Regions from separate parts of the Streptomyces sp. NPDC079020 genome, predicted to be linked through region 4. Evidence: riboswitches for the same ligand, from Rfam matches in the RefSeq annotation. Region 4 holds a riboswitch; each other region holds the start of a gene.
The links. A riboswitch is a leader RNA that binds a small molecule or an ion and turns the genes downstream of it on or off. The one in region 4 is predicted to bind cyclic di-AMP.
Positions count from the first base shown of each region.

Region 1: linked by a shared signal. The riboswitch ahead of ACIGJO_RS16640 (peptidoglycan DD-metalloendopeptidase family protein) and the one ahead of ACIGJO_RS33055 (M23 family metallopeptidase) in region 4 are both predicted to bind cyclic di-AMP.
Region 2: linked by a shared signal. The riboswitch ahead of ACIGJO_RS09000 (M23 family metallopeptidase) and the one ahead of ACIGJO_RS33055 (M23 family metallopeptidase) in region 4 are both predicted to bind cyclic di-AMP.
Region 3: linked by a shared signal. The riboswitch ahead of ACIGJO_RS24865 (C40 family peptidase) and the one ahead of ACIGJO_RS33055 (M23 family metallopeptidase) in region 4 are both predicted to bind cyclic di-AMP.

Region 1 covers NZ_JBITUB010000007.1:114,024-121,540, forward strand. The annotation lists gene ACIGJO_RS16620 (STM4013/SEN3800 family hydrolase) at 1-577, shown strand, start outside; gene ACIGJO_RS16625 (STM4012 family radical SAM protein) at 577-1,941, shown strand; gene ACIGJO_RS16630 (STM4011 family radical SAM protein) at 1,950-2,879, shown strand; gene ACIGJO_RS16635 (SGNH/GDSL hydrolase family protein) at 2,912-3,739, opposite strand; gene ACIGJO_RS16640 (peptidoglycan DD-metalloendopeptidase family protein) at 3,904-4,878, opposite strand; cyclic di-AMP (ydaO/yuaA leader) riboswitch at 4,884-5,041, opposite strand; gene ACIGJO_RS16645 (alpha-galactosidase) at 5,334-7,433, opposite strand.
Region 2 covers NZ_JBITUB010000003.1:402,552-410,068, reverse strand. The annotation lists gene ACIGJO_RS09015 (DNA topoisomerase (ATP-hydrolyzing) subunit A) at 1-661, opposite strand, end outside; gene ACIGJO_RS09010 (M16 family metallopeptidase) at 921-2,288, shown strand; gene ACIGJO_RS09005 (M16 family metallopeptidase) at 2,315-3,697, shown strand; cyclic di-AMP (ydaO/yuaA leader) riboswitch at 3,944-4,112, shown strand; gene ACIGJO_RS09000 (M23 family metallopeptidase) at 4,125-4,943, shown strand; gene ACIGJO_RS08995 (GntR family transcriptional regulator) at 5,158-5,865, shown strand; gene ACIGJO_RS08990 (HPr family phosphocarrier protein) at 6,044-6,325, opposite strand; gene ACIGJO_RS08985 (GNAT family N-acetyltransferase) at 6,486-7,517, shown strand, end outside.
Region 3 covers NZ_JBITUB010000012.1:128,931-136,447, reverse strand. The annotation lists gene ACIGJO_RS24880 (hypothetical protein) at 1-117, opposite strand, end outside; gene ACIGJO_RS24875 (ATP-dependent Clp protease proteolytic subunit) at 266-901, shown strand; gene ACIGJO_RS24870 (hypothetical protein) at 909-1,217, shown strand; cyclic di-AMP (ydaO/yuaA leader) riboswitch at 1,819-2,005, shown strand; gene ACIGJO_RS24865 (C40 family peptidase) at 2,009-2,479, shown strand; gene ACIGJO_RS24860 (LysE family translocator) at 2,498-3,139, opposite strand; gene ACIGJO_RS24855 (LysR family transcriptional regulator) at 3,212-4,129, shown strand; gene ACIGJO_RS24850 (ATP-binding protein) at 4,197-4,628, opposite strand; gene ACIGJO_RS24845 (helix-turn-helix domain-containing protein) at 4,864-5,736, shown strand; gene ACIGJO_RS24840 (DUF397 domain-containing protein) at 5,783-5,989, shown strand; gene ACIGJO_RS24835 (8-amino-7-oxononanoate synthase) at 5,982-7,142, opposite strand; gene bioB (biotin synthase BioB) at 7,286-7,517, shown strand, end outside.
Region 4 covers NZ_JBITUB010000024.1:65,837-73,353, forward strand. The annotation lists gene ACIGJO_RS33030 (indolepyruvate ferredoxin oxidoreductase family protein) at 1-798, shown strand, start outside; gene ACIGJO_RS33035 (FAD-binding oxidoreductase) at 956-2,335, opposite strand; tRNA gene ACIGJO_RS33040 (tRNA-Met) at 2,707-2,780, shown strand; gene ACIGJO_RS33045 (TipAS antibiotic-recognition domain-containing protein) at 2,963-3,709, shown strand; gene ACIGJO_RS33050 (PP2C family protein-serine/threonine phosphatase) at 3,932-5,104, shown strand; cyclic di-AMP (ydaO/yuaA leader) riboswitch at 5,425-5,577, shown strand; gene ACIGJO_RS33055 (M23 family metallopeptidase) at 5,589-6,620, shown strand; gene ACIGJO_RS33060 (aldo/keto reductase) at 6,831-7,517, shown strand, end outside.

The DNA.
Region 1 (7,517 bases), on a different contig from region 4:
GTTCGCGGCGCGGTTCGCGGGCAGCGAGACGACGGCGGACGGCACCTTCGTCTTCGACACCCCCGACCTGGTGTCCGCCCTGGCCGACGAGGGCTACCGCACGGTGTGCATCGGCGGCGTCGGCTTCTTCAACCGGCAGGGGCCGCTCGGATCGGTGCTGCCCGGCATGTTCCAGGAGAGCCACTGGGAGCCCGGGTTCGGCGTCGCCTCGCCCACCTCCTTCGAGGAGCAGGTGACCCGGGCCGAGGAGGTCGTGGCCGGACTCCCGCCGGAGCGGCGGCTCTTCCTGTTCGTCAATGTGTCGGCGCTGCACCAGCCCAACTGGTTCCACCGGCCCGGCGCCACCCACGAGGCGGGCGACTCCCGTGCCACGCACGCCGCCGCCCTGGAGTACGTCGACCGGCACATCGGCCGGCTCTTCGCCGCCGCGAGCAGCCGCCGCCGCTGCTTCGCGATCGTCTGCTCCGACCATGGCACGGCCTACGGGGACGACGGTTTCACCGGCCACCGGCTCGGCCACGAAGCCGTCTGGACCGTGCCGTACGCCCACTTCTTCCTTGAGCCCGGGGACGCATGATGACCAGCCCGACCCTGCCCGCCGTCAGGCCGTACGAGAGCTACGTCTACGCCTATCCGCACAAGACGGCCTACCGGCCGCTCACCGGCCGCCCCGCGCTGCGTGAGCTGTGGGCGGCGGAGCCCAAGGACGCGCTCTCCCTCTATCTCCACATACCGTTCTGCGAGGTCCGCTGCGGCTTCTGCAATCTGTTCACCCGGATCGGCGCTCCCGACGAGCTGACCACGCGCTATCTCGACGCGCTGGACCGGCAGGCGACGGCCGTCCGCGACGCGCTGGGCGATCAGGAGCCGGTGCGGTTCGCCGCCGCCGCGTTCGGCGGCGGTACGCCGACCTTCCTGACCGCCGGCGAGCTGGAGCGGCTCTGCGACATCGCGGAGAAGCGGATGGGCGCCGACCTTCGCGCGGTGCCGCTGTCCGTGGAGACCTCGCCCTCGACCGCCACGGCGGACCGGCTGGCCGTGCTCGCCGACCGCGGCACGACCAGGATCAGCATCGGTGTGCAGAGCTTCGTCGACGCCGAGGCCCGCGCGGCGGTCCGCCCGCAGCACCGCGCCGATGTGGAGGCGGCCCTCGGCCGGATCCGTGACGCCCGGATACCGGTCCTCAACATCGACCTGATCTACGGCATCGACGGGCAGACCGAGCGGAGCTGGCGCACCTCCCTGGACGCCGCGCTGGCCTGGCGCCCCGAGGAGCTCTACCTCTACCCGCTCTACGTACGCCCGCTGACCGGCCTCGGCCGTCTCGGGGCGGCGGTGGACCCGGCGGCCGAGGAGCATGCCGCGAACGCCTGGGACGAACAGCGGCTGCGGCTCTACCGGACCGGCCGCGACCATCTCCTCGCCCATGGCTACGAGCAGGTGTCGATGCGGATGTTCCGCCGTGCCGACGCCCCGGCGGAGGGCCGGGACGACTACGCCTGCCAGACCGACGGCATGATCGGTCTGGGCTGCGGTGCCCGCTCGTACACCGCTTCGCTGCACTACTCCTTCGACTACGCGGTGGAGATGCGGGAGATCCGCGGCATCATCGACGGGTTCACCGCGACCGAGGACTTCTCCCGGGCCGAGGTGGGCCGGTATGTGGACGCCGACGAGGCGCGCAGGCGTCATCTCCTCCAGTCGCTGCTCCAGGCCGTGGGCCTGCGGACCGAGGAGTACCGGCAGCGGTTCGGCACGGATCCGCGCGAGGACTTCCCGGCCGAGCTGGACCGCTTCGCGGCGCGCGGCTGGCTGGACGGGAGCGCCGGCGGCGATCTGCTGCGGCTCTCCCCCGAGGGGCTGGCCCACTCCGACGCGCTGGGCCCCGAGCTGTTCTCCCCTGCGGTACGGGCCGCGATGGCCGCGTACGAACGGAAGTGACTGCCGCCATGGACCTGACGATCCTCTACCGGGGCCCGCTGTCCTCCTGCGACTACGACTGTCCGTACTGCCCGTTCGCCAAGCGGCGCGACAGCCGGGAACAGCTGACGGCGGACCGGGCGGCGCTGGAGCGGTTCACCGCGTGGGCCGCGGCGCAGACCGGAGACCGGCTGTCCGTGCTGTTCACACCGTGGGGCGAGGGTCTGGTGAGGTCCTGGTACCGGCGGGCGCTGGCCGATCTGTCGCGGCTGCCGCACATCGGCCGGGTGGCCATCCAGACCAATCTGAGCGGCCGCACGGACTGGCTGGCCGGGGCCGACACGGACCGGGTCGCGCTGTGGTGCACGTACCACCCGGGTCAGACGCCGTACGAGCGTTTCCTCGGCAAGTGCCGGGAGCTCACCGCTCGCGGGGTGCGCTACAGCGTGGGCGTGGTCGGTTTCGACGCCCATCTCGACGAGGCGCGGCGGCTGCGGGCGGCGCTGCCCGAGGAGGTCTATCTCTGGGTCAACGCCGCCGAGGGGCACACCTACACGGACGAGGAGGCGGACCGCTGGACGGCGCTGGACCCGCTGTTCCCGTACAGCAGGCATCCGCACCGGTCGGCCGGGCTGCCCTGCCGCACGGGTGAGTCGGTCATCTCCGTGGACGGTGACGGCACCGTGCGGCGGTGTCACTTCGTCCGCGCGGAGCTGGGCAATCTCTACGACGGCAGCTACCGCCGGGCGCTCGGTCCGCAGGGCTGCCCGCTCGATGTGTGCGACTGCCACATCGGCTATGTGCATCTGGAGACGCTGCCGCTGTACGACGTGTTCGCGGGCGGGGTGCTGGAGCGGATACCGGCTCCGGGCCGTCCGGCCACGCCGCCGGCCGGGCTCGTGGTACCGAGCCCGGCCCGGCGTGCCCTGCCCCTGACGGTCCTGCGCGAGGCGCCGTGAGGGCGGTCCCCCCAGAGGGGAAGCAGGTCGGGTCAGAGGGGAAGCAGGTCGGGGCGCTTGGCCTCGGCATGGTCGCCGGAGGACTCGCCGCGCAGCCGCCGCCCGATCCACGGGACCAGGTATTCGCGCGCCCAGTGGATGTCGTCGCGCCGTTCCTCGAAGGTGCCGCGCTGTGCCTGCGGCGGCCAGGCCTGATCCGGATCGGCGGGCACGTCCACACCGAGCACCTGTGCCGCGCGCAGCGCGACGCGGGTGTGGCCCTCGGGGGACAGGTGCAGCCGGTCGTCGTCCCAGGCGCGCCGGTCCTGCACCGAGCGGAGCGACCACAGGTCCAGGACGGGGCAGTGGTAGCGGTCGGCGATGGACCGCAGATGGACGTTGTACGTCGCGATCTTGCCGCGCATGTGCCGCAGCACCGGCACACCGCGGGTGTCGAACCCGGTGGTGATCATGACGGTGCCGACCGCGTTGCTCAGATCGGCGACCGCGCGCTCGAAGCGCTCGGCCAGATCGTCGGGGTCGGTGCCCGGCCTGATGATGTCGTTGCCGCCCGCACAGAAGCTGACCAGCTCGGGGGCCAGCTCCTTGGCGCGGGGGACCTGCTCCTCGACTATCTGGTCGAGGAGGCGTCCGCGTACGGCGAGATTGGCGTACCGGAAATTCCCGTGCGCGGGATCCTCCGGGCTCGTCGCGGTGTCGGGGACCGGGAGCCGGTCCGCCAGCAGGACCGCGAACCGGTCCGCCCAGCCGACAAAGGCCCCGTCGGGGCCGGGGTCTCCGACTCCTTCGGTGAAGCTGTCGCCAATCGCCGCGTACGACCCGATGATCTCTGGTTGATTGTTTCTCGAATCGTCTGCCACAAGCGCATATCCTGCACCGTCGAATGTGACCTACGCGACCGTAATACGGGGTTGACGGGTGGTGAGATAGACCACCCGGTCAGTTTTTGGTAAAGCCGGAATAAGGACAGGGGCGGTGCGCCGACGCGCACCGCCCCTGTTCATGTCCGGCCGTCACCGCTCCATCAGATGGAGACGCCGTGCTGGCGCAGGTACGCGACCGGGTCGACGTCCGAGCCGTAGCTCGGGCCGGTGCGGACCTCGAAGTGGAGGTGCGGGCCGGTCGAGTTGCCGGTGGAGCCGGAGAGGCCGATCTGCTGGCCGCCGGTGACGGTCTGGCCCACGGAGACGCTGAGCGAGGACTGGTGCGCGTACTGGGAGTACATGCCGTCGGCGTGCTTGATGACGACCTCGTTGCCGTACGAGCCGCTCCAGCCGGCCGAGACCACGGTGCCCGGACCGATGGCGCGGACGACGGTGCCCGACGCGGCCTGGAAGTCCGAGCCGGTGTGGTAGCCGCTGGACCAGCTGGCGCCGGAGGCGCGGTACTGGGTGGTGACGTTGGCGTTGGCCACCGGGGTCGTCCAGCCGGAGCTGTTGCTCTGGGAGGCGCTGGTGCTCGTGGAGGTGGTGGACTTTCCGGCCTCGGAGGACGGGGCCGAGGAGCCCGCGGAGGAGGCGGCCTTCGGGGCCGACTGCACCTTCGGGGCCGCCGGGGCGGCGGGGGCGGCCTTCTTCGGCTCCGCCTTCGACGGGGCCGGCGCGGACTGCGCGGCATCGGCGGAACCGGACGCCTCGGCGCCGAGGGTCAGCTTCATGCCGGGGAAGATCAGGCTCGGGTTCTCGCCGACGACCTCGCGGTTGTCCTGGTACAGCTTCTGCCAGCCGCCCTTGAGCTTGTGCTCCGCGGCGATCTTCGAGAGGTAGTCGCCGGAGACCACGGAGTAGGACTTCGAGGCGCCGTGGGCGGTGGCCGCGGCACCCGGGGCGGTGTGCGCGGCGGCGACCGAGGCGGCGGTGGGCGCGGCCTTCTCCGCGGCGTGCGCTCCGGTGGCACCGATCAGCGGGAGGGCGAGGACGGCGCCGCCGGTCCCTGCGGCGAGGACACCGCGGACGATCGGGCCGGTCTTCGTACGACGGTGCTTACCCGTTGCGGGCATGGGGGAATTCCTCTCCGGCGCCTACGAGGTGAGCTGTCGGGTTCGGGCTGGAGATGCCCGGTCGCTCTCGGCGACTTCACCCCGAGCCGGTCCGGATCTCTCCGGGCCGGCGGCTTACCTGGGTCCCCCGCTCCTGCCACACGAGTGTGGGTGGGTGTGAATTCCGGGCGGCGGCAGGATTAGGCGATCCGTCCGGATTGACGGTGACCGTAAACGAGTCAGGACGACAGGAACAAGCCATCGGTTGCCTGCCGGAATCCCCGATTCAATTTCGGTCCGGAATTCCCGTCACACTCCGTGGATTACGGATCTTGGCATTCCGCGCGGCGCCCGGATCGCTCCCGGGCGCCGCCACCACACACCGTCACGGATATGATCCCGCTCACCAGCGGGCCATCATCTCTCCCATAAATAGGGCACGTTCTATTAAACGCCCCATTACGGACATGTCATGGTCATCGCTTCTGACGCAACCTCAGCACCCGGGCGTCCAGGTCGCCGCTCAGCCCGGTGTGCAGCCCGCGATGCAGCAGCACCGAACCCTGGTACTCCGCTCCGGTGTCCTGGCAGACATACGTCGCCGAGGCGTCCAGGCCGCGCAGCCGCAGGGCCGGCGGCCGCTGGCCGAACCGCTGTGCCTCAAGCCACATCAGCACCACGACCTCCTCGCCCAGCACGTAGCTCACCGCGCTCAGCCCGCCGCGCGGCGCCGCGAGCCGGTGCAGGGCCCCGTGCTGCACCACCGGGCGGATCTCCTTGTAGAGGGACACCCAGTCCCGCGCCTCGGCCAGCTCCTCAGGGCTCCACTCGGTGAGGTCGCCGCCGACCCCGAGCACCCCGGCCATCGCGCTGACGAAGCGGAACCGCAGCGAACTCACCCGGTTGTTCAGCTGGACGTTCGGGCTGTCGGTGACCCAGGCCGCCATCACCCGCGCCGGATGAATCTGCCCGAAGCCCTCCTGAATGGCGAGCCGGTCCAGCGGGTCGGTGTTGTCCGAGGTCCACACCTGATCGGTGCGGGAGAGCACGCCCAGATCGACCCGGCCCCCGCCGCCCGAGCAGGACTCGAAGGCCACGCCCGGGTGCGCGGCGCGCAGCCGGTCGAGCAGCGCGTACAGCGCTTCCACATGGGCGGTCCAGAGCTTCTGCGGGTACTCCTCGCCCGGCCAGCCGGCCTCGGTGAAGCAGCGGTTGAAGTCCCACTTCACATAGTCGATCGGAGCGCTGGAGAGCAGCGCGTCAAGCTGCTCCCACAGGTATTCCTGTACGTCCGGCCTGGCCAGGTTGAGCACCAGCTGGTTGCGGAACTCGGTCCGCGTACGGCCGGGGAAGTGCTGCACCCAGTCCGGGTGGGCCCGGTAGAGATCGCTGTCGGGGTTGACCATCTCCGGCTCGACCCAGATCCCGAACCGCATGCCGAGCCCGCGCACCTCGTCGGCGAGCGGCCGCAGCCCGCCGGGGAACCGGTCGGGGTTGGGCGTCCAGTCACCGAGCCCGGCCCGGTCGCTGGTGCGCCGCCCGAACCAGGCGTCGTCCACCACGAACAGCTCGACGCCCATCTCCGCCGCGCGCACGGCCAGCGCACGCTGCTGTTCCATGGAGATGTCGAAGCCGGTCGCCTCCCAGGAGTTGTAGAGCACCGGCCGCGGCGTGCTGGCGTCCGGGATCACATGGGCCAGCTGCCAGGCGTGCCAGGCCCGGCTCGCCCCGCCGAAGCCGTCCGGGCTCCACAGGCCGGCGAAGACGGGTGTGGTGTACGACTCACCCGGCGCGAGCCGCAGCAGGCCGGACTCGTCGTAGCCCGCGCCCCCGTTGATCTGCACGAGACCGTCGGGCAGCTGATGCACGGCGATCCGCCAGGAACCGGACCAGCCCAGAGCGCAGCCGTACACCTCCCCGTGCTCCTCGGTCGCGGCTCCGCCGGCGTCCAGCGCCACCCATGGCAGATGCTGGTGCCCGGTGTGCCCGCGGCGGCTGGAGAGGATCTTCTCGCCGTACGTGAGTTCCGACCGCACCAGCCGGGACTCCGCCGCCCAGCTGCCGTGCAGCTGGCTCAGCCGCCAGTTCTCCCGGGCCGGCAGCGTCCAGGTCGCCGCGTCGGCGCGCAGCAGTTCCAGGGGCGGGCCGTCCGGGCCGGCGTGGGTGACGGTGGTCCAGCGCTCGATCACATCGGAGTCGTCACGCATCCGGTAGTGGAGGGTCAGCGCGAGGCGGTGCGCGGCGTCCGTGAAGCTCAGCCGGAGTTCGTCACCGTCCGTCCCGGCGCCCCCGAACACCCACTGGGTCCCCCTGACCTCGTCGGTCCGTACGGAGAGCGCCGGGCGGACGAACCGGGGACCGCCCTCGACCGGGTACTCCTCGTGGCCGTCGAGCGGGGAATCGAAGCCGGAGCAGGTCGGGAGGGGCTCGGCGGCCAGCGCCTCGGCCGCGGCCGGCGTGAGGCGCGGCCCCCAGTGCAGATGCAGCAGCTCATCGCGGTCGGTGAGGTGGAGCGCATAGCTGCCGGTCGCGCCACTGAGCACCCAGGTACGGCCCGTGTCACCAGTCTCGATCATCATTTCCCTCACGTTCGAACAGTTCCGCACATCATCGACCACGGTGACGGTGCGGGGCAATGCCCGTGCGTGTACGCATGGCGA
Region 2 (7,517 bases), on a different contig from region 4:
GCATGAGCGTTTCCACGTCGGCGCCCGGGTGCTTGATCAGGTGGCGGGCGGCGGCGATGACCTCGCCCAGGTTGTGCGGGGGCATGTTGGTGGCCATGCCGACCGCGATTCCGGACACCCCGTTGACCAGGAGGTTCGGATACGCGGCGGGGAGGACGACCGGTTCCCGCTCCTGGCCGTCGTAGTTCGACTGAAAATCGACGGTGTCCTCGTCGATGGCTTCGGTCATCAACGACGTGGCATCGGCCATCCGGCACTCGGTGTACCGCATCGCGGCCGGCGGGTCGTCATTGCCGAGCGAGCCGAAGTTGCCGTGTCCGTCGACGAGGGGGAGCCGCATCGAGAACGGCTGTGCCATCCGCACCAGCGCGTCGTAGATCGACGCGTCCCCGTGCGGGTGCAGCTTACCCATGACTTCGCCGACCACACGGGCGCACTTCACATAGCCGCGGTCGGGGCGGAGCCCCATCTCGTTCATCTGGGACACGATGCGGCGGTGCACCGGCTTCATGCCGTCGCGGGCGTCGGGCAGGGCCCTGGAGTAGATCACCGAGTACGCGTACTCGAGGAAGGAGCCCTGCATTTCGTCGACGACGTCGATGTCGAGGATCTTCTCCTCGAAGTCGTCCGGCGGCGGGGTCTTCGTGCTACGGCGGGCCATCGCGGCTGCGACTCCTTCACGGATTCTGATCGGGCAACCTGAGGTTCTGACGCGGACCATTGTGGACCGCCGCACTGACAACGCCGACCTCGACCCGTCCGAAGCGGTCCGAAGCGGCCCCACAGGACCCGGCACGGGTCCCGGTTGCGGCAGCATCTACAGCAACATCGACGGAACGGGAACTTCGCCAGGTGTCGGTGCGCTTGCTTACAGTGGCAGGTCTGGCAGGAAATCCAGTATCGCGATCGAAGGGACGTACATGCCCATGGGTCACACGGCCACAGCACAGGCCGGCTCCGGCGGCTTGACGGCGACCGAGCACCGCCTGGCCAACGGTCTGCGGGTGGTGCTCTCGGAGGACCATCTGACCCCGGTCGCCGCGGTCTGTCTCTGGTACGACGTCGGTTCGCGCCACGAGGTCAAGGGACGCACAGGCCTGGCTCACCTTTTCGAGCACCTGATGTTCCAGGGTTCGGGCCAGGTCAAGGGGAACGGGCACTTCGAGCTCGTACAGGGGGCCGGTGGCTCGCTCAACGGGACGACCAGCTTCGAGCGGACGAACTACTTCGAGACCATGCCCACCCATCAGGTGGAGCTGGCTCTCTGGCTGGAAGCCGACCGGATGGGCTCCCTCCTCGCCGCCCTCGACGAGGAGTCCATGGAGAACCAGCGCGACGTCGTGAAGAACGAGCGGCGCCAGCGCTACGACAACGTGCCCTATGGCACCGCGTTCGAGAGGCTGACCGCCCTCGCGTACCCGGAGGGCCACCCGTACCACCACACCCCGATCGGCTCGATGGCCGACCTGGACGCCGCGACCCTCGAAGACGCGCGTACGTTCTTCCGCACGTACTACGCCCCGAACAACGCGGTGCTCTCGGTGGTCGGCGACATCGACCCCGAGCAGACGCTGGCCTGGATCGAGAAGTACTTCGGCTCCATCCCCTCCCACGACGGCAAGCAGCCGCCGCGCGACGGCACGCTGCCCGAGGTGATCGGGGAGCAGCTGCGCGAGGTGGTTCGGGAAGAGGTCCCGGCGCGTGCGCTGATGGCGGCCTACCGGCTGCCGCACGACGGCACCCGGGCCTGCGACGCCGCGGACCTGGCGCTGACGGTGCTGGGCGGCGGCGAGTCGTCCCGGCTGCACAACCGTCTGGTCCGCCGTGACCGTACGGCGGTGGCCGCCGGATTCGGGCTGCTGAGGCTCTCCGGAGCGCCCTCGCTGGGCTGGCTGGACGTCAAGACGTCCGGCGGCGTCGAGGTGCCGCAGATCGAGGCGGCGGTGGACGAGGAGCTGGCGCGGTTCGCCGCCGAGGGCCCCACGCCCGAGGAAATGGAACGGGCCCAGGCCCAGTTGGAGCGCGAGTGGCTGGACCGGCTCGGTACGGTCGCGGGCCGCGCCGATGAACTGTGCCGGTACGCCGTCCTGTTCGGCGACCCGCAGCTCGCCCTGACCGCCGTGCAGCGGGTGCTGGACGTCACCGCCGAGGAGGTCCGGGCGGCCGCCGAAGCGGCGCTGCGTCCCGACAACCGGGCGGTGCTGGTCTACGAGCCGCTGGAGCCGGCGGCCGACGAGACCGCCGACGACACCGAAGGCACCGACGCGCCCGAGGGGGCGGACAAGTGAGCGACGCCGCCGCGACTGGAGTAGCCATGGAGTACCACCCGCAGCCCGCCCCCGGCGTGGCCCGGCCCTGGGCGTTTCCCGCCCCCGAGCGCGGTTCGCTGCCCAACGGGCTGACCGTGCTGCGCTGCCACCGCCCCGGCCAGCAGGTCGTCGCCGTGGAGATCTTCCTGGACGCCCCGCTGGACGCCGAGCCCGAGGGGCTCGACGGCGTGGCCACGATCATGTCCCGGGCCTTGTCCGAGGGCACGGACAAGCGCAGCGCCGAGGAGTTCGCCGCCGAGCTGGAGCGCTGCGGTGCCACGCTCGACGCGCACGCCGACCACCCCGGCGTCCGGGTCTCCCTGGAGGTTCCCGCCTCCCGGCTGGCCAAGGCGCTGGGTCTGGTCGCCGAAGCGCTGCGGGCCCCGGCCTTCGCCGAGAGCGAGATCGAGCGCCTCGTCGGCAACCGGCTCGACGAGATCCCGCACGAGCAGGCCAACCCCGCGCGCCGCGCCGCCAAGCAGCTCTCCAAGGAGCTGTTCCCGGCGACCGCGCGTATGTCACGCCCGCGCCTGGGCACCGAGGAGACGGTGCGCGGGATCGACGCGGCGGCCGTGCGCGGCTTCTACGACGCCCATGTCCGCCCGTCCACCGCGACGGCCGTGATCGTCGGCGACCTCACCGGGGTCGATGTGGACGCCCTGCTCGCCGACACCCTCGGCGACTGGTCCGGAAACGCCGGCCGGCCCCGTCCGGTGCCGCCGATCACCGCCGACGACACCGGCCGTGTCGTTATCGTGGACCGTCCCGGCGCGGTGCAGACGCAGCTGCTCATCGGCCGGATCGGCGCCGACCGGCACGACAGCGTCTGGCCGGCCCAGGTGCTCGGCACCTACTGCCTGGGCGGCACCCTCACCTCCCGGCTGGACCGGGTGCTGCGTGAGGAGAAGGGCTACACCTACGGTGTCCGCGCCTTCGGCCAGGTCCTGCGCTCGACGGCTCCCGGCTCGGCCTCCGGGGCGGCGGGCGCCGCGATGCTGGCGATCAGCGGCTCGGTGGACACCGAGTCCACCGGACCGGCGCTGGCGGACCTCTGGACGGTGCTGCGGACCCTGGCGGCCGACGGGCTGACGGATGCCGAGCGCGAGACGGCCGTGCAGAACCTGGTGGGGGTCGCCCCGCTGAAGTTCGAGACCGCGGCGTCGGTCGCGGGCACCCTGGCCGACCAGGTCGAGCAGCACCTCCCGGACGACTTCCAGGCCCACCTCTACGCCCGCCTCGCCGAGACGGGCACGGTGGAGGCGACCGCCGCCGTGGTCAGCGCGTTCCCGGTGGACCGGCTGGTGACGGTCCTGGTGGGGGACGCGGCGCGGATCGAGGAGCCCGTGAAGGCCCTCGGTATCGGTGAGGTCTCGGTCGTCAGCGGCTGACTCGTCCGGGTGTGCGGCGGCGGGCGCTCCCTGCTCCCGCCGTCGCATACCGGGACACAGAGGACCCCGGTGCGAGCCGTCGCGCCGGGGTCTCCCTTTTTGTCCTATTGGGTTCCTTTGTGGGGGAAGTCGCCCTTCTGTTCTGTGGGATGAGCGACAAAACCCGCTGTCCGTTTGGTGCGGGAAAGTTGTGCCGCTTAGCGTCGGCTCCGCTGTCCGTCATCCGTATGCCGCGTCCGCGGCGCCGGGCAGCCATCGCCGAGTCCCCGTCAGGCGCGAGCCTGGGGAGCCGGGGACCCATGAAGTCCCTGGGGTGAATCGGATGCCCGTGCCCCGTACGAGGCCCAGGTGTCCGTAGGAGACCTTCCTGCTCCGAACCCGTCAGCTAACCCGGTAGGCGAGAAGGAAGGAAAGGATCAGCCCCTCCATGGCGTTCACCCGTGCCACCGGGAAGCACCGTGCCCCGAGCCGCCTGACGCGCAAGCGCGCCCAGGTCGCCGGCGTCGCGGCTCTGGCCACCACCGGCGTCATCGGCGGTATGGCCTCCCCGGCCCTCGCCGCGGACTCCGAGGCCCACCCCGTCAGCGACACCGGCCTGACCGCGGTCATCGCCATCGACGCCACGCTCGCCCGGCAGATCGACGCCCAGGCGAAGGTCCAGGAGCACCAGGCGGAGATCGCCGCCGAGGCGAAGGCCAAGGCCGTCGCGGAAGCCGAGGCCAGGGCCGCCGCCAAGGCCAGGGCGAAGGCGGAGGCCGAACGCAAGGCCGAGGCCCGCGCCGAGGAGGCCCGCCAGGACAAGGCGCGCGCCGCCCGCGCGGCCGAACGCGCCCGGCTGAACTCCTTCCACCTCCCGGTCGCCGGCTCGTACGTCAGCACCGGCTACCAGTCCAGTGGTTCGCTCTGGTCCTCCGGCAGCCACTCCGGCGTGGACTTCCACGCGGCCTCCGGCTCCTCCGTCGTCGCCGTCGGCGCGGGTACGGTCGTCGAGGCCGGCTGGGGCGGCGCGTACGGCAACAACATCGTGCTCCGGATGACGGACGGCACGTACACCCAGTACGGCCACCTCTCCTCGATCGGCGTCTCCGTCGGCCAGAGCGTCACCTCCGGCCAGCAGATCGGCCTCTCCGGCTCCACCGGCAACTCCACCGGACCGCACCTGCACTTCGAGGCGCGCACCACGCCCGAGTACGGCTCCGACATGGACCCGGTCGCCTACCTGCGGGCCCACGGCCTCAACGTCTGACCGTCTCCGCACCCCGCCGATGGCCCCGGCTCTCCGCCGGGGCCTCCGGCATTTCACGGGCCGGGTCCGGCGGAGCCTCCGCCGAAGTGCCCGGTGGCCGAAAGATATCCCCTGGATTTCCCGGCATCATCGGAATTTCCGGCCGATTGTCATAGAGTCACGGAAAAGGCGTCGGTCGGCCGCGTTCCGCGGGGATTATGGCGGAGGTTCGGACATGCGCATTCCCGCGTATTCGGTATGCACGGCAATCCGTGACGACATCGTCTCCGGTGTCTTCGAGCGCGGCAGCCGCCTCACCGAGGAGGTGCTCGCCCGGCGCTACGGAGTCTCCCGGGTCCCGGTCCGGGAGGCGCTGCGCACGCTGGAGTCCGAGGGGTTCGTCGTCACCCGCCGGCACGCCGGTGCGTGTGTGGCCGAGCCCACCGAACAGGAGGCCGCCGACCTGCTGGAGGCCCGGATGCTCCTGGAGCCCCTGGGGGCCGCACGCGCCGCTCAGCGGCGCACCGAGGCCCATCTCAGGGTGCTGCGCGGCCTGGTCAGGCTGGGGCAGGAGCGGGCCCGCCGGGGCGAGGGCGAGGACCTGTGCCCACTGGGCGGCTGGTTCCACGAGACCCTCGCGCAGGCCTCCGGCAGCCCCGGCCTCATCGCCCTTCTCACCCAGCTGCGCCACAAGACCGCCTGGATGTACGCGGTCGAGCAGCCCGCCCGCCCCGCCGAATCCTGGGCCGAACATGGCGCCATCGTGGACGCCGTGGCGCGCGGCGACGCAGAACGGGCCAGGGCGCTGGCCGCCCGGCACGCCGAGCGGGCCATGTCCGCGCACCGGCCGCGCCGCACGGCCCGCCGGGATGTCCGCGCTCCGGGCCGGGCCCGGGTGAGCACTCCGCAACACGGCGTAAACATCGCGAGTGTCCGGCATTAACAATGACGCCGTATACAAGCCTTATGCGAGGTGAAGTAATTCCGCAGGGCTTCATTTCCGCCGCCCGAATCGGTGCCGGCGGTAATTGCGTGCGGAGGGGAAACGAAAGAGCCGCGGCTCCCTTTCGGGATACCGCGGCCCGGTCGGGGAAGAAACCCCGGTCCGATCCGTGCGGGAATCAGACCGTCTCGGGAAGCTCCTCAAGACCCTCGGCGACCAGCTTCGCCAGACGGTCCAGGGCGGCCTCCGCGTTGTCCGCGTCGGACGCGAGCACGATCTCCTCGCCGCCCTGCGCGCCCAGGCCGAGCACGGCGAGCATGGAGGCGGCGTTCACCGGGTTGCCGTCGGCCTTGGCGATCGTCACCGGGACGCCGGAAGCCGTGGCGGCACGGACGAAGATGGAAGCGGGGCGGGCGTGCAGGCCCTCGGCCCAACCGACGTTTACGCGGCGCTCAGCCATGGTTCTGCCCTTCACGAATCAACGGTTGTCTAGACCAGTCTCTCATGCAGTGCGCGGTGCTGTGCCCGGCCTCCGTCCCGGCCGCGCCGCCGGTCGGCCTCCCCAGACTGCCCCGGCCCCGCCCCCTCCGCGACTGGTGTGCCGGTCGTAGGCTTTGGCCATGCACCCGAAGCCGGAGCAGAGTCCGCATCACGTGTACCCCGACCACTGGGAAGCGGACGTGGTGCTCCGCGACGGTGGCACCGCGCGCATCAGGCCCATCACCACCGACGACGCCGAGCGGCTGGTCAGCTTCTACGAGCAGGTCTCCGACGAGTCGAAGTACTACCGCTTCTTCGCCCCGTACCCGCGTCTCTCCGACAAGGACGTGCACCGCTTCACCCATCACGACTACGTCGACCGGGTGGGGCTCGCCGTCACGATCGGCGGTGAGTTCATCGCGACCGTCCGCTACGACCGGATCAACGAGCAGGGACGGCCCGCCTCCGCGCCCGCCGACGAGGCCGAGGTCGCCTTCCTCGTCCAGGACGCCCACCAGGGCCGAGGGGTGGCCTCGGCGCTCCTCGAACACATCGCCGCGGTCGCCCGCGAGCGGGGCATCCGCCGCTTCGCCGCCGAGGTGCTTCCCGCCAACAACAAAATGATCAAGGTGTTCCGGGACGCCGGATACACCCAGCAGCGCAGCTTCGAGGACGGCTCCGTCCACCTCACCCTCGACCTCGAACCCACCGCCGAGTCCCTCGCCGTCCAGCGCGGCCGTGAACAGCGGGCCGAGTCACGCTCGGTGCAGCGGCTGCTGGCCCCCGGTTCCGTCGCCGTCATCGGCACCGGCCGCACCCCCGGCGGGGTGGGCCGCACCGTCCTGCGCAACCTCCTCGGCTCCGGCTACACCGGGCGCGCCTACGCGGTCAACAAGGCCTTCGACGACGGCCTGACGACGCTGGACGGCGTCCCCGCGCACCGTTCCGTCGGCGAGATCGATGAGCGGGTCGACCTGGCCGTCATCGCCGTCCCCGCCCACCGGGTGCCCGAAGCGGTGGCCGACTGCGGCGAGAACGGCGTCCAGGGGCTCGTCGTGCTCTCCGCCGGATACGCCGAACTGGGCGCCGAGGGCCGTGAGCTCCAGCGCGAACTGGTCCGGCAGGCCCGCTCGTACGGCATGCGCATCATCGGGCCGAACGCGTTCGGCATC
Region 3 (7,517 bases), on a different contig from region 4:
CCGAGCCCCGGCGAACTCCGCAGACAGCCCCGACAGGAGGGCCGGGGCGGCGGCGATGAGTTCCGCCTCCGCCCGCACGCCCTCCTGAACCGCCCGGAACAGCACGTCCGCTTCCACACCCCCCACCATCACCTTCTGTACGTCCTGTACATTTCTTACGGACGCGGCCGCGGACACCCCCAGGGACCACGTGCCCGGGGACGGCGTGCCCGCAGAACAGCGACCCACCGAGAACAACCGCGCAGATCCCAGGAGAGGCATCGCCATGATCCGACCTGCCGCCCGTTATGTCCTGCCGGAGTTCACCGAACGCACAGCGACCGGGACCCGGACCCTGGACCCGTACTCCAAGCTGCTGTCCGAGCGGATCGTCTTTCTCGGCACCCCGGTCGACGACACCGCGGCCACCGACCTGATCGCGCAGTTCATGTATCTGGAGTACGCCGAGCCGGACCGGCCCATCTCGCTCTACATCAACTCCCCCGGCGGCGAGTTCAACGCCATGGCCGCGATCTACGACACCATGCAGTACCTGGCGTGCGACGTGGAGACGTTCTGCCTCGGCCAGGCCTTCTCCAGCGCCGCCGTGCTGCTGGCGGCAGGCGCGCCGGGCCGCCGACATGCACTGCCCGGCGCCCGGGTAGTCATCCGGCAGCCGACGCTGGACGAACCGGTCCGGGGCCAGCCGTCCGATCTCGAAATCGAAGCACGCGAACTGATGCGGGTGCGCGAGATGCTCGCGGCCATGCTGTCCCGTCACACGGGCCGGTCCACGGAGCGGATCACGGCCGACATCGAGCGCGACACCATCCTCGACGCCCGAGCCGCCCAGGCGTACGGGCTCGTGGACCACGTCATGGAGAACCGCGGCCCGTCCCGGCCGCCGCACCCCCCGAGGTGAACCGACCATGCTTCCACCGGAGTACCCGCCGCTCCCCGCGCTGACCCGCGCCGAGGGGGAGTTCATCGACTGCTACCTGGAAGTTCTCGACCAACTGGGCCGGATCAACCCGGCCCGCGGCAGCGACACCTATGGCGCGCTCCGGGCCGCGCAGGCCCTGGCCTCCCGGGCCGCGGCGCTGCGCGACGCGCTGACGCTGATGCACGAACGGGGCGAAGCGCAGATCCACGCGGCGACGCTGGCGCGGGCCCTGCGCCTGCTGGACGGGGAACGGCGCGCCGGGCGCGTCACGATGCCCCCGCCACCGGCGAGCTGACCGGGCCCCGCCGCCGGTGAGCTGACAGGCCCCCGGCCCGACACCGGGCCGGGGAGTCCGCCCCGGCCGACGCCCGGCACCACGCCCGGCACAGAGCCCGGCACCACATCCGCACCGGCTCCCGGCTCCCGCTCACGGGGAGCCGGGACCTCGCTGTGCCTCGCCACGCCTCGCCGCGCTCGCCACGCCTCGCCGCGCTCGCCACGCCTCGCCGCGCTCGCCACGCCTCGCCGCGCTCGCCACGCCTCGTCGCGCTTCGTGCGCTCCTCCGCACCCCGACGCACCTCACCGCGTCCGCCCCGCGACACGCCCGGCCAGGAGATCAGATTTCCTCCCTCGTTCGGCGTAGTCAGTCCCCCTCGCGAGGGACAGCCCAACTTGCGCTCAGCGCGTGGACAGCACGCGGAATCTGACGTTCCGTCGCTGGTGCGAGGGTGGTCGATCAGCCCGGCCGAGGGCCGAAAACGGGCTCGTCCACCCGAACGGATCAGTCGTGACGACTCTCACAAATCGCTGTTTCAGCTCGGAAATCCGGCACTTCGTGAGTCAAGATCCCTGGGACGACAAGCCCCCGCCACCGCGGCGGGGCGGTCCGGGCGGACGCCGAGTCCTGCCGCTGCCCGGATGACTGGTCGACAGAAGTGGATCGGCAGGAGTGGAGGACCCGAGCACAACGGGTCGGCCGGGCAACCGGTCGCCCCTCGGGGTGAAGCCGCACACTGCGGCCGGGCAACTTCGCCAGCCCGAACCCGACAGGTCATCCTTCACAGGCGGCTGACGAAGGGTTGCGCATGACTGCGCAGGTACATGTCCCGTCTCTGCTTACCCGGGCCGGTACGGCCTCGGTACTCACCTTGGCCGTCGGCTCCGCCATGCTGGCGCCGGGCCTGGTCAACGAGGCCGAGGCCGCCACGCACTCGACGAAGGCGCTCAAGGTCGCCGCGTCCAAGAAGGGATCGCCCTACAAGTACGGAGCGTCCGGTCCGCGCCGGTTCGACTGCTCGGGGCTGACTCTCTACTCCTTCAAGAAGGCCGGCAAGAAACTCCCCCGTACGGCCCAGCAGCAGTACAACAAGACCCACCACATCTCGAAGTCGAAGCGGAAGAAGGGCGATCTGGTCTTCTTCCACTCCGGCCGCAGCGTGTACCACGTGGGCATCTACGCGGGTAAGGGGAAGATCTGGCACTCCCCGAAGACCGGGGCGGTGGTCCGGCTGGAGAAGATCTGGTCGAACAGCGTGTGGTACGGACGGGTCCGTTGACCCACGGCCGGACCCGCTTCAGCGCAGCAGCGGTCCGGTCACCAGTACGAGCCCCAGTGCGGTGAGCGCCGCGCCGCTGCCGCCCTCGATCGCACGGGCGGTGCGCGGCCGGCGCAGCCACCGCCCCAGCCGGTCCACCAGCAGGGCCACGGCCGGGAACCAGACGAGCGCCAGCGCCACAACGACCGCCGCGAGCAGCAGGGTCCTGGGCAGCGGCGGCTGCCCGTCCGGCACGAACTGGGGCAGCAGGCTGAGGAAGAGCACCGGCGCCTTGGGGTTCAGCGCGTTGGTCAAGAAGCCCTGCCGCAGTGAGCGTCCCAGCTCCCGCTGCGCGGGGCGGGCCTCCGGTTTGGCCGTCCGGTCCGCCTCGGCGGGCCGCCGTCGCAGCGCGAACAGGGCGCTGAGGCCGAGCCAGAGCACATACGCGCCGCCCAGGAGCTGGACCGTGCGGAACAGCACGGGCATGGTCACCAGCACCGCGGCCAGGCCCGCCACGGCGAGCGCGGTGTGCACCACGAGCCCCCCGGCGACACCCAGCGCGGTGGCGACCCCGGAACGGCGCGAGGCGAGTGCGTTGCGTACGACGACGGTGAAATCGGCGCCGGGCAGCGCGACCATTCCCGCGGCGACTCCCGTGAAGGCGAGCAGTTGTGCGTCCATGGTTACACCCTGGACCGAAAGAGCCTTTAGCGTGTACTTGCAATCTTCTGGGTCTGCCAAAAGGAACGCTTAATGTACGACCCCACACGGCTGGCGGCGCTGGTGGCGGTCGCCGAGGCCGGATCGATCACGCGTGCGGCCGCGCGCCTGGGCTACACCGCGCCCGCCCTCTCCCAGCAGCTGGCCAAACTGGAGCGCGAGGCCGGTGCGGCGCTCCTGGTCCGTCATCATCGCGGGGCGCGGCTGACGGCCGCCGGTGAGCTGCTGGCGGGCCGGGCCCGACGGGTCCTGGACGAGCTGGACCAGGCGCGGCACGAGCTGGCGCAGCTGGCCGGGCTCTCCGGGGGGCGGCTGCGGGTCGGCACGTTCACCACGGCCGGAATCCATCTGCTGCCGCCGGTCCTGAGCGCGTTCCGGCGCGCACATCCGGACGTCGAGCTCGCCGTGACCGACTACGAGCCGCCCGGGGGAGTCACCGCGGTGGCTGCCGGAGAGGTCGATCTCGCCCTGACCCATGCGTACGAACCGGCGGCCGCGGGCCCCTTGCCCATGGGCGTCGTCGTCGAGCCCCTCCTGGTCGAGGAGCTGGTCCTGGTCACCGCGGTCGGCCACCGGCTCGCCGAAGGGACGGGCCGCCTGCCGGTCACCGAGCTGGCGGGACGGCCGCTGATCAGCAGCGCGCCCACGCATCCGCCCCGGCGCGGGGTGGAGAGCGCCCTGGCCGAGGCCGGCGCCACCCCGGCCGTGGTGTGCGAGTCCCCCGGCTACGCCCTGGTGTGCGCGCTGGTCAGCGCCGGGATCGGGGTGGCCGTGGTTCCGGAGATGGTCGCCGCGATGTCCCCGACCCCGCTGGCTGTGCGCCCGCTCGATCCGGCCGCCTTCCGCCGGACGATCTCCGTCGCGCACCGGGGCGACCGGGCGACCTCCGCCGCGTCGACCCTGCTGGCACTGATGCGCAGCGGATTCGGACGGGGCGCGGCGGCGCGGTAGGCCGGGGCCCGGCCCGGACCCCGGAGCCCTGCCCGGGAGCACGTGGCCCCGGCACGCCCGCTCGCCGTCAGCCCTGGCCCGGAACGGTCCAGGGCAGGGCGATCCAGACCGTCTTGCCTCCGTCGGGGGTGGGAGTGACGGTGAGCTGTCCCCCGTACTCCTTGGCCAGGGCCCGGATGATCACCATGCCGCGTCCGTTGTCCTGCTGGACGGCGGCCGGCAGCCGCTGGGGCCAGCGGGGGTGACTGTCCGTCACACCGAGATGCAGCTCCTCCTCCCGGTCCAGCCGGAGGTCCACGGTGAAGGTGGGTGACAGCCCGAACGTGTGCTGTACGGCGTTGGTGGCAAGCTCCGAGACGATCAGCCGGATGGAGTCGGCGATCTCGGTGTCGTCGGCCAGACCCCATTCGGCCAGTATCCGGGCGACATACCTGCGGGCCGAGGAGACCGAGACCGGATCACTCGGCAGGGTGACGGTTGCTTCTTGATGATCTGCCATGGCGACGCCGTCCCTTTCCAGCCCCGGCCGAACCGCGATCGGCCGGGATTGTGCTTCGCGCCAGATTGCCACTGATGCTGCCCTCTGTAACGACGATCGGCCAAGATATGCATATATCTGTCGCTCAAAGCGGTGAACTCCGCCCCGGCGGTACTCGAACGCGCGGCACACTGACCTCTCTGCGGGCCGGAGCCGTGCGGGCCCGGCTCTCCCTGCACAGCGGAAGGAGGCCGGCATGCTGCACGGTCCCGTGGTACGCCGACGCAAGCTCGGAGAGGAGTTACGCGGCCTGCGCCATGCGTCCGGGCTGACGAGCCGGGACGCGGCGCGGCTGCTCGGCTGGCACCAGTCGAAGGTGAGCCGTATCGAGACCGGTGCCAGTGGGGTCTCTCCCGCCGACGTGACCCGGCTGCTGGACGCGTACGGCGTGCGCGACGCCCAGTTGCGCGCGCTCCTGGAGGTGCTCGCGGGTTCGGCGGGCGGCGGCGGAACAGGCTGGTGGCACGCGTACCGGGGGCTGATCCCTCCCCAGTACCGCGACTTCATCAGCCTGGAGTCCCAGGCGAGGACCGCGCGGACGCTGGAGACCTCGGTGGTGCCCGGACTTCTCCAGACCGCCGCCTACGCCCGCGCGGTGACCCGGTCCTCACTGGACGGGCTGCCGGCCGGACAGCTGGATTCCCTGGTGGAGGTACGGCTGACCCGGCAGGCCGTGCTGCGGGCGAATCCGCCGCTGCACCTGACGGCCGTACTCGACGAGGCCGTCCTGCGGCGCGAGGTGGGCGGTCCCGAGGTGATGAGGGACCAGCTGCGCCATCTGACCCAGGTGGGTCAACTGCCCCACGTACAACTTCAGTTGCTGCCGTTCAAGGTAGGGGGTTACATCGGCATGACCGGCCCTTTCGTAATTTTCTCCTTTCCGAACATTTCTGATCTGGATGTGGTCGTTCTTGACCACTTGACGAGTAGCCTCTATCTGGAGCGGAAAGAAGACCTTGAGGCGTACAGCTCGGCCTTCCGCACCTTGCAGGCTCACGCGCTGTCGCCGGAGCGTTCGTTGGATCTCATCGCCGCGATCAGCCGCGGCGGCCAGGGGGACTCCGGCTGACCGGCCGTGCTCCCCCGCGCACCTTCCGACTGCCCGAGGGAGCATCATGTCCGACCGCCTCGCACAGCCCGCGTTACGGTGGCGCCGCAGCAGCCGCAGCACCGGAATGAACAACTGTGTGGAGACCGCGCCGCTCGACGGTGAACACCTCGCCGTACGGGACTCCAAGGATCTGGACCGGACTCCGTTGCGGATCTCCGCGACGGCCTGGACCTCGTTCGTTACGGGGCTGCACGACCGCCCGGTCAGCTGACCGGAGCGGTCTTCGTCCCGGGAGCGGTCCGTACGACGGCGTCCACCGCGGCCGCGACCTGCTCCCGGGTCAGATCGGCCCGCGCGGTCAGCCGCAGGCGGGAGATTCCGTCCGGCACCGACGGCGGGCGGAAACACCCCACCGCGATCCCGGCCGCGCGGCAGTCGGCCGCCCACCGCACGGCCGCCTCCGCGGACGGCGCGCGTACGGAGACCACCGCGGCATCGGGCCGGACGGCGGTCAGCCCGGCCGAGGTCAGCCGTTCGTACAGGGTGAGGGCGACCTCCCGGGCCCGGTCCGCGCGCTGCGGTTCGCGGCGCAGCAGCCGCAGCGCGCCCAGGGCGCCGCCCGCCGCCGCGGGGGCCAGTCCGGTGTCGAAGATGAACGTCCGGGCCGTGTTGACCAGATGATCGATGACCCGGGCCGGGCCGAGCACGGCGCCGCCCTGGCTGCCGAGGGACTTGGAGAGGGTGAGCGTGGCCACGATGCCCTCGCCGCCCGCGAGTCCGGCGGCGGCGAGCGCGCCGCGCCCTCCTTCCCCGAGCACCCCCAGACCGTGCGCGTCGTCGACGAGCAGTGCGGCGCCCTCGGCCCGACACATCTCGGCCAGCGCGGGCAGCGGGGCCGCGTCACCGTCGACCGAGAAGACCGAGTCGGTCACGGCGAGCGCCCGCCCGCCGTGCGCGCGCAGCACCTTGCCCACCGCTTCGGGGTCCGCGTGCGGGACGACGGCGGTCTCGGCCCGGGAGAGCCGGCAGCCGTCCACGATCGAGGCATGGTTGCCCGCGTCGGAGACGATCAGCGAGCCCTGGGCGGACAGGGCGGTGAGGGCCGCGAGGTTGGCGGCGTAGCCGGAGGAGAGCACGAGGGCCGCCTCGAAGCCGCAGAAGCGCGCCAGTTCGTGTTCGAGTTCGGCGTGCAGTTCGGTGGAGCCGGTGACCAGCCGTGAACCGGTGGCACCGGCACCCCAGCTGTGCGCCGCCGCGGCGGCGGACCCGGTGACTTCGGGGTGCCGGGTGAGGCCCAGATAGTCGTTGCTCGCGAGGTCGAGGAGCTCCGGACCGGCGGGGCGCGGGCGGAGCGTCCGGACGAGGCCCGCCGCCGCGCGGCGGCGGGCCTCGTCATTGATCCAGTCGAACGGGGCGAAGGGCATGAGCCGGTCCCTTTTGTAGGCAGCTCACAGACCCTAGCCGGGGGCGCAGCAGGTCAGGGTGTGGCAATACACACACCCTGACCCTGCTCTCCTGTCTGGTTCCTCCTTGGCTGAAGACCGTGCCGTAGGCCAGGATCATCGCCATGGACCTGCTGCTGAACACGCTGGTGGACAAGGGGCTGCGGCGCGAACTGCCGACCCGCGAAGAAGCGCTCGCCGTGCTGGCGACCTCCGACGACGAACTGCTCGACGTGGTGGCCGCAGCCGGCAAGGTGCGCCGTCAGTGGTTCGGGCGACGCGTGAAGCTCAACTATCTGGTCAACCTGAAGTCCGGTCTCTGCCCCGAGGACTGCTCCTACTGCTCCCAGCGGCTGG
Region 4 (7,517 bases):
TTCCGCTACGGCCGTCTGGCCGTCGCGGACCCTGCGGGGTTCGCCGAGGTCCTGGCGGCGGCGGAAGGGCCGAAGGCTCCCCCGCAGTCCGTGTCCGCCGTCGCGGCCGGGCTGATCGCCCGGGTCGGCGCGGCACCGGGCTCGGAGCTGGCCCGGCTGCTCGGCATCCGGGTGCCCGACCTCATCGCGTACCAGAACGCCGCCTACGCCACCCGCTACGCACGGTTCGTCGAGCGCGTGCGGCGGACCGAGGAGGAGAAGGTCCCCGGCTCGGCGGAACTCACCGGGACCGTGGCCCGGCATCTGTACAAGCTGATGGCGTACAAGGACGAGTACGAGGTGGCGCGGCTCTCGCTGGACCCCGCCGTGGAGCAGGAGGTGAAGGACCGCTTCGGGGAGGGCGCGCGAATGTCCTACCGTCTCCACCCGCCGGCGCTCCGGGCGCTGGGCATGGAACGGAAGATCGTGCTCGGCCCGTGGTTCAAGCCGGCGTTCCGGCTCCTCGCCGCGATGCGCCATGTCCGGGGCACCCGGCTCGACCTGTTCGGCGCGGCGTCCGTCCGTCGTACGGAGCGGGCGCTGATCACCGAGTACGAGGCGATGATCACGGAGATCTGCCGCACGCTGAGCCCGGCGGACCTCCCGCTGGCCGTGGAGGTCGCGGCACTGCCCGACGTGGTGCGCGGGTACGAGGGCATCAAGATGGAGTCGGTCGGGGAGTACCGCGCGAAGGCGGACGAACTGATGGGCCGTTTCGCCGGACGGGATTCCGCCCCGGCGCACGCGGGCACTCGCTGACGCCCTGCGCGTTCAGCCGGGTGAGCGGGGGACTTGCCCCCGCTCACCCGGCCGCTGTCGCCGGCTCACCTGCCCGTACGGTGCCGACCGCACCTGCTCGTACGTGTCGGCTCACCTGCTCCTGCGGTGTCGGCTCATCTGCCGTACGGTGCTCGGCTCAGCCGGCCGGTTCGATGTTCTGGTTGGCGTGGAACAGGTTGTGCGGGTCGTACGTGTGCTTGATCTCCGCGAGCCGGTCGTAGTGGTCGCGGTAGGTGGCCCGGACGCGCTCCTGGCCTTCCCCCGCGCCGATGAAGTTCACGTACGCACCGCCCATGGAGTACGGGTGCAGTTCCTCCCAGTAGTCCACCGCCCACTGCCGGATCGCCGAGGCGTTGGCCGGGTCGGGGTCGATACCGCCGATGACCCCGGACCAGACGGCGTCGCGGTAGGCCCACGCGGTGTCGTCCGGGGGGACGCGGCCGGCCGCCGCGTCGACCGGATAGAGGTGCATGGTCGTCAGATCGGTGGGGAGATTCTGGGCGTACTTGGCGTGCACGTCGATCGCCTCCTCCGTGATCCGGTCGAAGAACGCGCCGCGCCAGTACCACTGGAGCCCCTTCGGGATCAGCTCGTCGAACATGGTCTGGAGCGCGGGGTAGGGCATCGGCGTCGTGAAGTGGAAGACGGGCGGGCCCGGTTCGTTCACGGCGGTCAGGGCCTCGTCGAGTCCGTCGGGGTCGCCGGTCGAGCACCAGACGACACCGCACATCGGCAGACCGTGGATCTCCTCGGGGAAGGGCGGGCCGGGCGGGACGGTCAGCGTGGCGAAGAAACCGTTCAGTTCGTCCGGTGCCGCAGGCAGGAACTCGCGGTACCACCGCAGCACTTCGTGCAACAGGTCGAGCGGCCACAGCGTGACCGCGACGCCGACGGTGTCCACCGGGTGCAGCCGGAAGCCGAACGAGGTGACGATGCCGAAGTTCCCGCCTCCGCCGCGCAGCGCCCAGAACAGGTCGGCGTTCTCGGTCCCGCTCGCGGTGACGAAGCTGCCGTCGGCGAGCACCACGTCGGCGGAGAGCAGACTGTCCACGGTCAGCCCGTACGCACGGGTGAGGTGGCCGTGCCCGCCGCCGAGCGTGAGGCCGCCGACGCCGGTCGTCGACATGATGCCCGCCGGGGTGGCGAGGCCGAAGGCGTGGGCGGCGTGGTCGAGGTCGCCGAGCTGGGCGCCGCCGCCGACCTGTGCCGTCCTCGCGGCCGGGTCGACGCGCACGCCGCGCATCGGCGAGAGGTCGATGGTGACCCCGTCGTCCACCAGGCACAGGCCCGCACCGCTGTGTCCGCCGCCCATGACGGCCGCTTCGAGACCGTGTTCCCGTACGAAGTCCACCGCGGCCATGACGTCGGCCGCGTCGGAGCACCGCACGACGGCCGAGGGCCGACGGTCGATCATGGCGTTGTAGATGGTGCGCGCCTGCGTGTAGTCCGGGTCCTCGGGGCCGATCACCGGTCCGCGCAACGCGGTTCTCATGGTTTCGAGCGTGGCACCGTCCATGGCCTTCTCCTCGGTGTGGCGCGGACCGCGACACACACCCGGCTCCTTCCCCCGCCGTCTGTCGCTGATCGGCCGGACGTACGCCGGCGATTCGGCACCCCGGGAGCCGCGGGTGCGGTCGGACACCGCAAGGCTGTATCACCAGCCTCTCGCCGGTCCACGGGTCCCGCAATTCTCCGGCCCCCCGGGCACGGCGATCACCCCGGCACGGCCGATCACCCCGGGCGGTGGCGGCACATGGACGTCCGGCGCACTGGGCGCGCGCACGGCGAGGTCCGCGGCGAGGGCCGCGGCGAGGGGGTCGTGCCGGAGGTCCGAAGTGCCAGGTGGTCAGGAGCGCGTCCGGCATGCCGTAGAGTTGCATTCAACGACGCGGGGTGGAGCAGCTCGGTAGCTCGCTGGGCTCATAACCCAGAGGTCGCAGGTTCAAATCCTGTCCCCGCTACTGAAGGACCGGGCCCGGTACGCATACAGCGTGCCGGGCCCGAGTCGTTTCCGGACCCGTGTGCCGTATCCGGGTCCGTGCGTGCCGCATCCGCCGGGTCCGTGCTGCGTATCCGCCGGCTTCGAGCGTGCCGCGTCCTCCGGCTTGACCTTGACGCAACGTAAGGATCTAGCTTTTCCCGCATGGAGTGGTCCATCCAGGAAATCGCCAGAAAGGCCGGCACCACGAGCCGCACGCTCCGGCATTACGGGGACCTCGGTCTCCTCATGCCGAGCAGGGTCGGGAGCAACGGCTACCGCTACTACGACCAGGACGCCCTCGTCCGGCTCCAGCGCATCCTGCTGCTGAGGCAGCTGGGGCTGCCGTTGCCCGCGATCAAGGACGTGCTGGAGGGGCAGCGGGACACGGCCGTGGCTCTGCGGACGCATCTGAGGCTGCTGGAGCAGGAACGGGAGCGCATCGGGCGGCAGATCGCGTCGGTGCGGACCACTCTCCACAAGACGGAGGAGGGGAGGGAACTCATGGCGGAAGAAGTGCTCGACGGCTTCGATCACACCGTCCACGAGCAGGAGGTGACCGAGCGCTGGGGCCGTGACGCGTACGAGCGCGGCGACCGGTGGTGGCGCTCGCTGGGCGCGGCGGGGCGGAAGGCGCACCTGGCGGAGCACGAGTCCATCGCCCGGGACTACGGGCGGGCCAGGGAGGACGGCCTCGCCGCCGGCAGCGGGGCGGTGCAGGACATCGCGCGGCGGCACTGCGCCTGGCTGGCGGATGCGGAAGCGCCCGGCAGGGCGTATGTGAAGGGGCTGGGCGAGATGTATGCCGCCGATCCGCGTTTCGCGAAGAACTACGATCGGTACGGGGACGGCACCGCCGCCTTCGTACGGGATGCGCTGACGATCTACGCGGAACACCGGCTCTCCGACTGACCTCCGGAGGCCCCGGCCCCGCACGCTCCCCCCTTTGGCCGATGAGGAGTCGCCGCACGGCGCGGCTCCGGCAAGCCTGGACGGGGCGCGGTACGGTCCGCAGCCGTGGATGGACCGGGCAGGAGTGCACAGGTGGGGAAGCGGGACAGGCGGCGCGGGAGACCTGTCGGGCTGCCCGGCGCCCGGAGCCGTTGGCGTTCGGCCTTTCCGGTGCGCGGGCGCGTGCTCCCCTCCTTCGGTTTCCCGGCCCGCGGTGGTGGCCGGGGGCCGGCCGGGGGCGTCGGGGCTCGCCGGTTCGTCCGCGCGCTGCCCGCCCTGATGATCGGCGGCGGGCTGCTCTTCGACGTCGGGACCCCGCCGACCTTCACCGCCGTACCGCTGTTCGTGGCGGCGCCGCTGATGGCCGCCCCGTTCTTCAGCCTGGCCAGCACCGTCCGGACCGGCGTGGCCTCGGTCCTGGCCGTCCTCGTGCTGCACCTGTACGCGGGGACGCTGACCCGGGCCGCTCCGGTCACCGAGCTGATCACCGTGCTCACCGCCTCGGTGCTCGCCCTCGTCATCAACGGTGTCGTGCGGCGCGGCAACGAGCAGCTGGCCTCGGCGCGCTTCATCGCGGAGACCGCCATGCGGGCCGTGCTGCCGACACCGGACGACCGCATCGGCGGACTGCATGTCGCCGCACGGTACGAGGCGGCCCAGGCGGACGAGTTCGTCGGCGGTGACCTGTTCGCCGTGGCGGACACCCCGCACGGCGTACGTCTGGTGCTCGGGGACGTACGGGGCAAGGGGCTCGACGCGGTCGAGGCGGTGGCGGTGATCATCGGCGCGTTCCGGGAGGCCGCCGAGCAGGAGCGTTCGCTGGAGGGGGTCGCCCAGCGGCTGGAACGGGCGCTGGCGCGGGAAGGCACCCGGCGCGGCGGGCTCGACGCGATGGAAGGGTTCATCACGGCGGTGCTCGTCGAGATTCCGCGCGGCTCCCTCTCCTTGCGCATCGTCAACCGGGGGCACCCCGAACCGATCCTGCTCCACGCGGACGGGGCGCTGGAGGTGCTGTCGCCGACCGTGCCCGCGCTGCCGCTCGGGATGAACCTGGGTGCGTGGCCGGACCGGGCCGACGAGTGGGGGCTGCCGCCGGGGGCGACCCTGCTGCTGTTCACGGACGGCCTCTCCGAGGCGCGGGACGCGTCCGGGGCCTTCTACGACCCGGCGGCCCGGCTGCGGGGCCGGATCTTCCCCGGGCCCGAGGAGCTGCTCTCCGCGCTCACCGACGACGTCCGGCTGCACACCGGCGGCCGGTCCACTGACGACATGGCACTTCTCGCGGTGGGAAGGCCCGCTGAGGGACAGCCGGAACGCCGGACGACCGTGAGGATCGTGGGCCGGGGCGATGAATGAGCGGGGCATGCGGACGGGACGCGGGGGCGGGTCCTGTGGGCGTGACATGCGGACGGGACGCGGGGACGGGCGCGCGCCGGTTGCCGGGCGATACCACGGTGCGTAGTCGAAGGACGCCGCTCCGCATAACATTTGACGCAATGTCAGAAACCAAGTAGTGATCCAATCGTGCTCTACTCGTCCGATTCGAGCCGGTTGCACCCTGTAAGTCCATGCCAAAGTCGCGAACGATCAACGGGAAGAGCTTGGAATAGGAGCCGTCCGTCTATTAACGTTCGATAACGCAGCGCGGTCGTCCCAGTCGTCGCAAGAGGCGGCACCGTGCGCGAGCGCCGAATCCCGCAAGGGAACCGGGGAACCACCTACATGGGGTGAATCGGACACCTGTGTCTCGTCAGAGACGGAGGGGCCCGTAGGAGACCTTCCTGCTCCGAACCCGTCAGCTAACCCGGTAGGCGAGAAGGAAGGAAAGGAGTGCGCCCACGTGGCGTCCAACAAGCCTGCCCCCGAGGCCCCGTCACCCTTCGCCACCGGCAACTTCGGTGACCCGGACAGGACCTGGGAGGAATGGAATCCCACCGAGGAGTCCATCCGGCCCGTGCGCGGCAGGCACCGCGTAGCCAAGCAGCGGGGACTCGCCCGTAGCTCCACCGTCCTCGGGGTCGGTGTCATCGCGGCCGTCGGAGCGGGCGGCATGGCCACCGCGCAGAGCAAGCCGCCGGTCTCCATATCTCTTCCCGATTCCCTCGCGGCCAGTCTCCCCGACGCCAAGTCCCTTCCCGGCGTGGGTTCCTTCCTCTCCGACGAGGAGGACAAGAAGCCGGTCGCGACCGCGCCGCTCACCTCCGCAGGCATCACCGACGCCGAGGCGGAGCAGGGCGCGACCGACCCGGGCGAGGCACTCCGCGCCCGCATCCTCCAGCAGGCCGAGCAGCAGCAGGCCAGCGCCGACGCCGAGGCCAAGGCCGCGGAGGAGAGGGCGGCAGCCGAGAAGGCCGCCGCCGAGGCCAAGAAGCAGCAGGACAAGGCCGAGGCCAAGGTCGCCGCCGAGAAGAAGAAGGCGGAGGAAGCGGCGAAGAAGAAGGCGGAGGCCGAGCGCCTCGCCAAGCTCGCCGCCAGCTACGCGCTGCCGACCTCCTCGTACAGCATCACCTCGACCTACGGTCAGTCCGGCACGATGTGGTCCTCCGGCCACCACACCGGGCTCGACTTCGCGGCGCAGAGCGGCACCCCGGTCAAGGCCGTGCACAGCGGCACGGTGAAGTCCGCCGGATACTCCGGCGCGTACGGCTACCGCACGGTCCTGGTGCTCGATGACGGTACGGAGGTCTGGTACTGCCACCAGTCCTCGATGAACGTGTCGGCCGGTCAGAAGGTCAGCACGGGCGACACCATCGGCCGTGTCGGCGCCACCGGCAACGTCACCGGCGCCCACCTCCACCTGGAGGTCCACACCCCGGGCGGCTCGGCCATCGACCCGATGAGCTGGCTGCGCAGCAAGGGACTCACGGTCTGAGGACCCGTTGGGTGACCTCCGGTCGGAGGTCGCCCGGCAGGCTCCGGGCCCCGTCCCCGCTTCCGCCCCCGCATCGCTCTCCCACCGCGCCCTCACCGGGCGCCCCCGAACCCCGGCAGCCCTGACGCACACCCCCCGACGTCAGGGCTGCCGGTCCGTTGTCGTGGAATAGCGTCACAGGGTGCTCTCGTTGAACTCTGCATGACTTCTGTGACGTCTCTTCGCCCGCTCGGTTCCTCCGGCCTTCAGGTCTTCCCCCTCGCCCTCGGCGGCAATGTCTTCGGCTGGACGGCGGACGAGGCACAGTCCTTCGCGGTGCTGGACGCGTACGCCGCGGCCGGCGGCAACTTCATCGACACCGCCGACTCCTACTCCGCCTGGGTCCCCGGCAACGAGGGCGGCGAGTCGGAGACCGTCATCGGCAAGTGGCTCGCCTCGCGTGCCAACCGGTCCGACATCGTCGTCGCCACCAAGGTCGGCGCCCACCCCTCGTACAAGGGGCTCTCCGCCACCACCGTCAAGGCCGCCGCCGAGGAGTCGCTGCGCCGGCTCGGCACCGACCACATCGACCTGTACTACACGCACTTCGATGACGAGACCGTCCCGGTCGAGGAGATCATCACGGCCCTCGACCAGCTGGTGAAGGACGGCAAGGTGCGCGAGATCGCCGCCTCCAACATCAGCCCGGAGCGGCTCCGGGCGTCCCTGGACTTCTCCGAGCGCGAGGGCCTGGCCCGTTACGTCGCCCTCCAGCCGCACTACAACCTGGTCTCCCGCGACACCTACGAGGGCGCCCTCCAGGACACCGCCGCCCGCGCCGGGCTCGCCGCCGTCCCGTACTTCGCCCTGGCCTCGGGCTTCCTCACCGGAAAGTACCGTCCGGGTACGTCGGTCGAC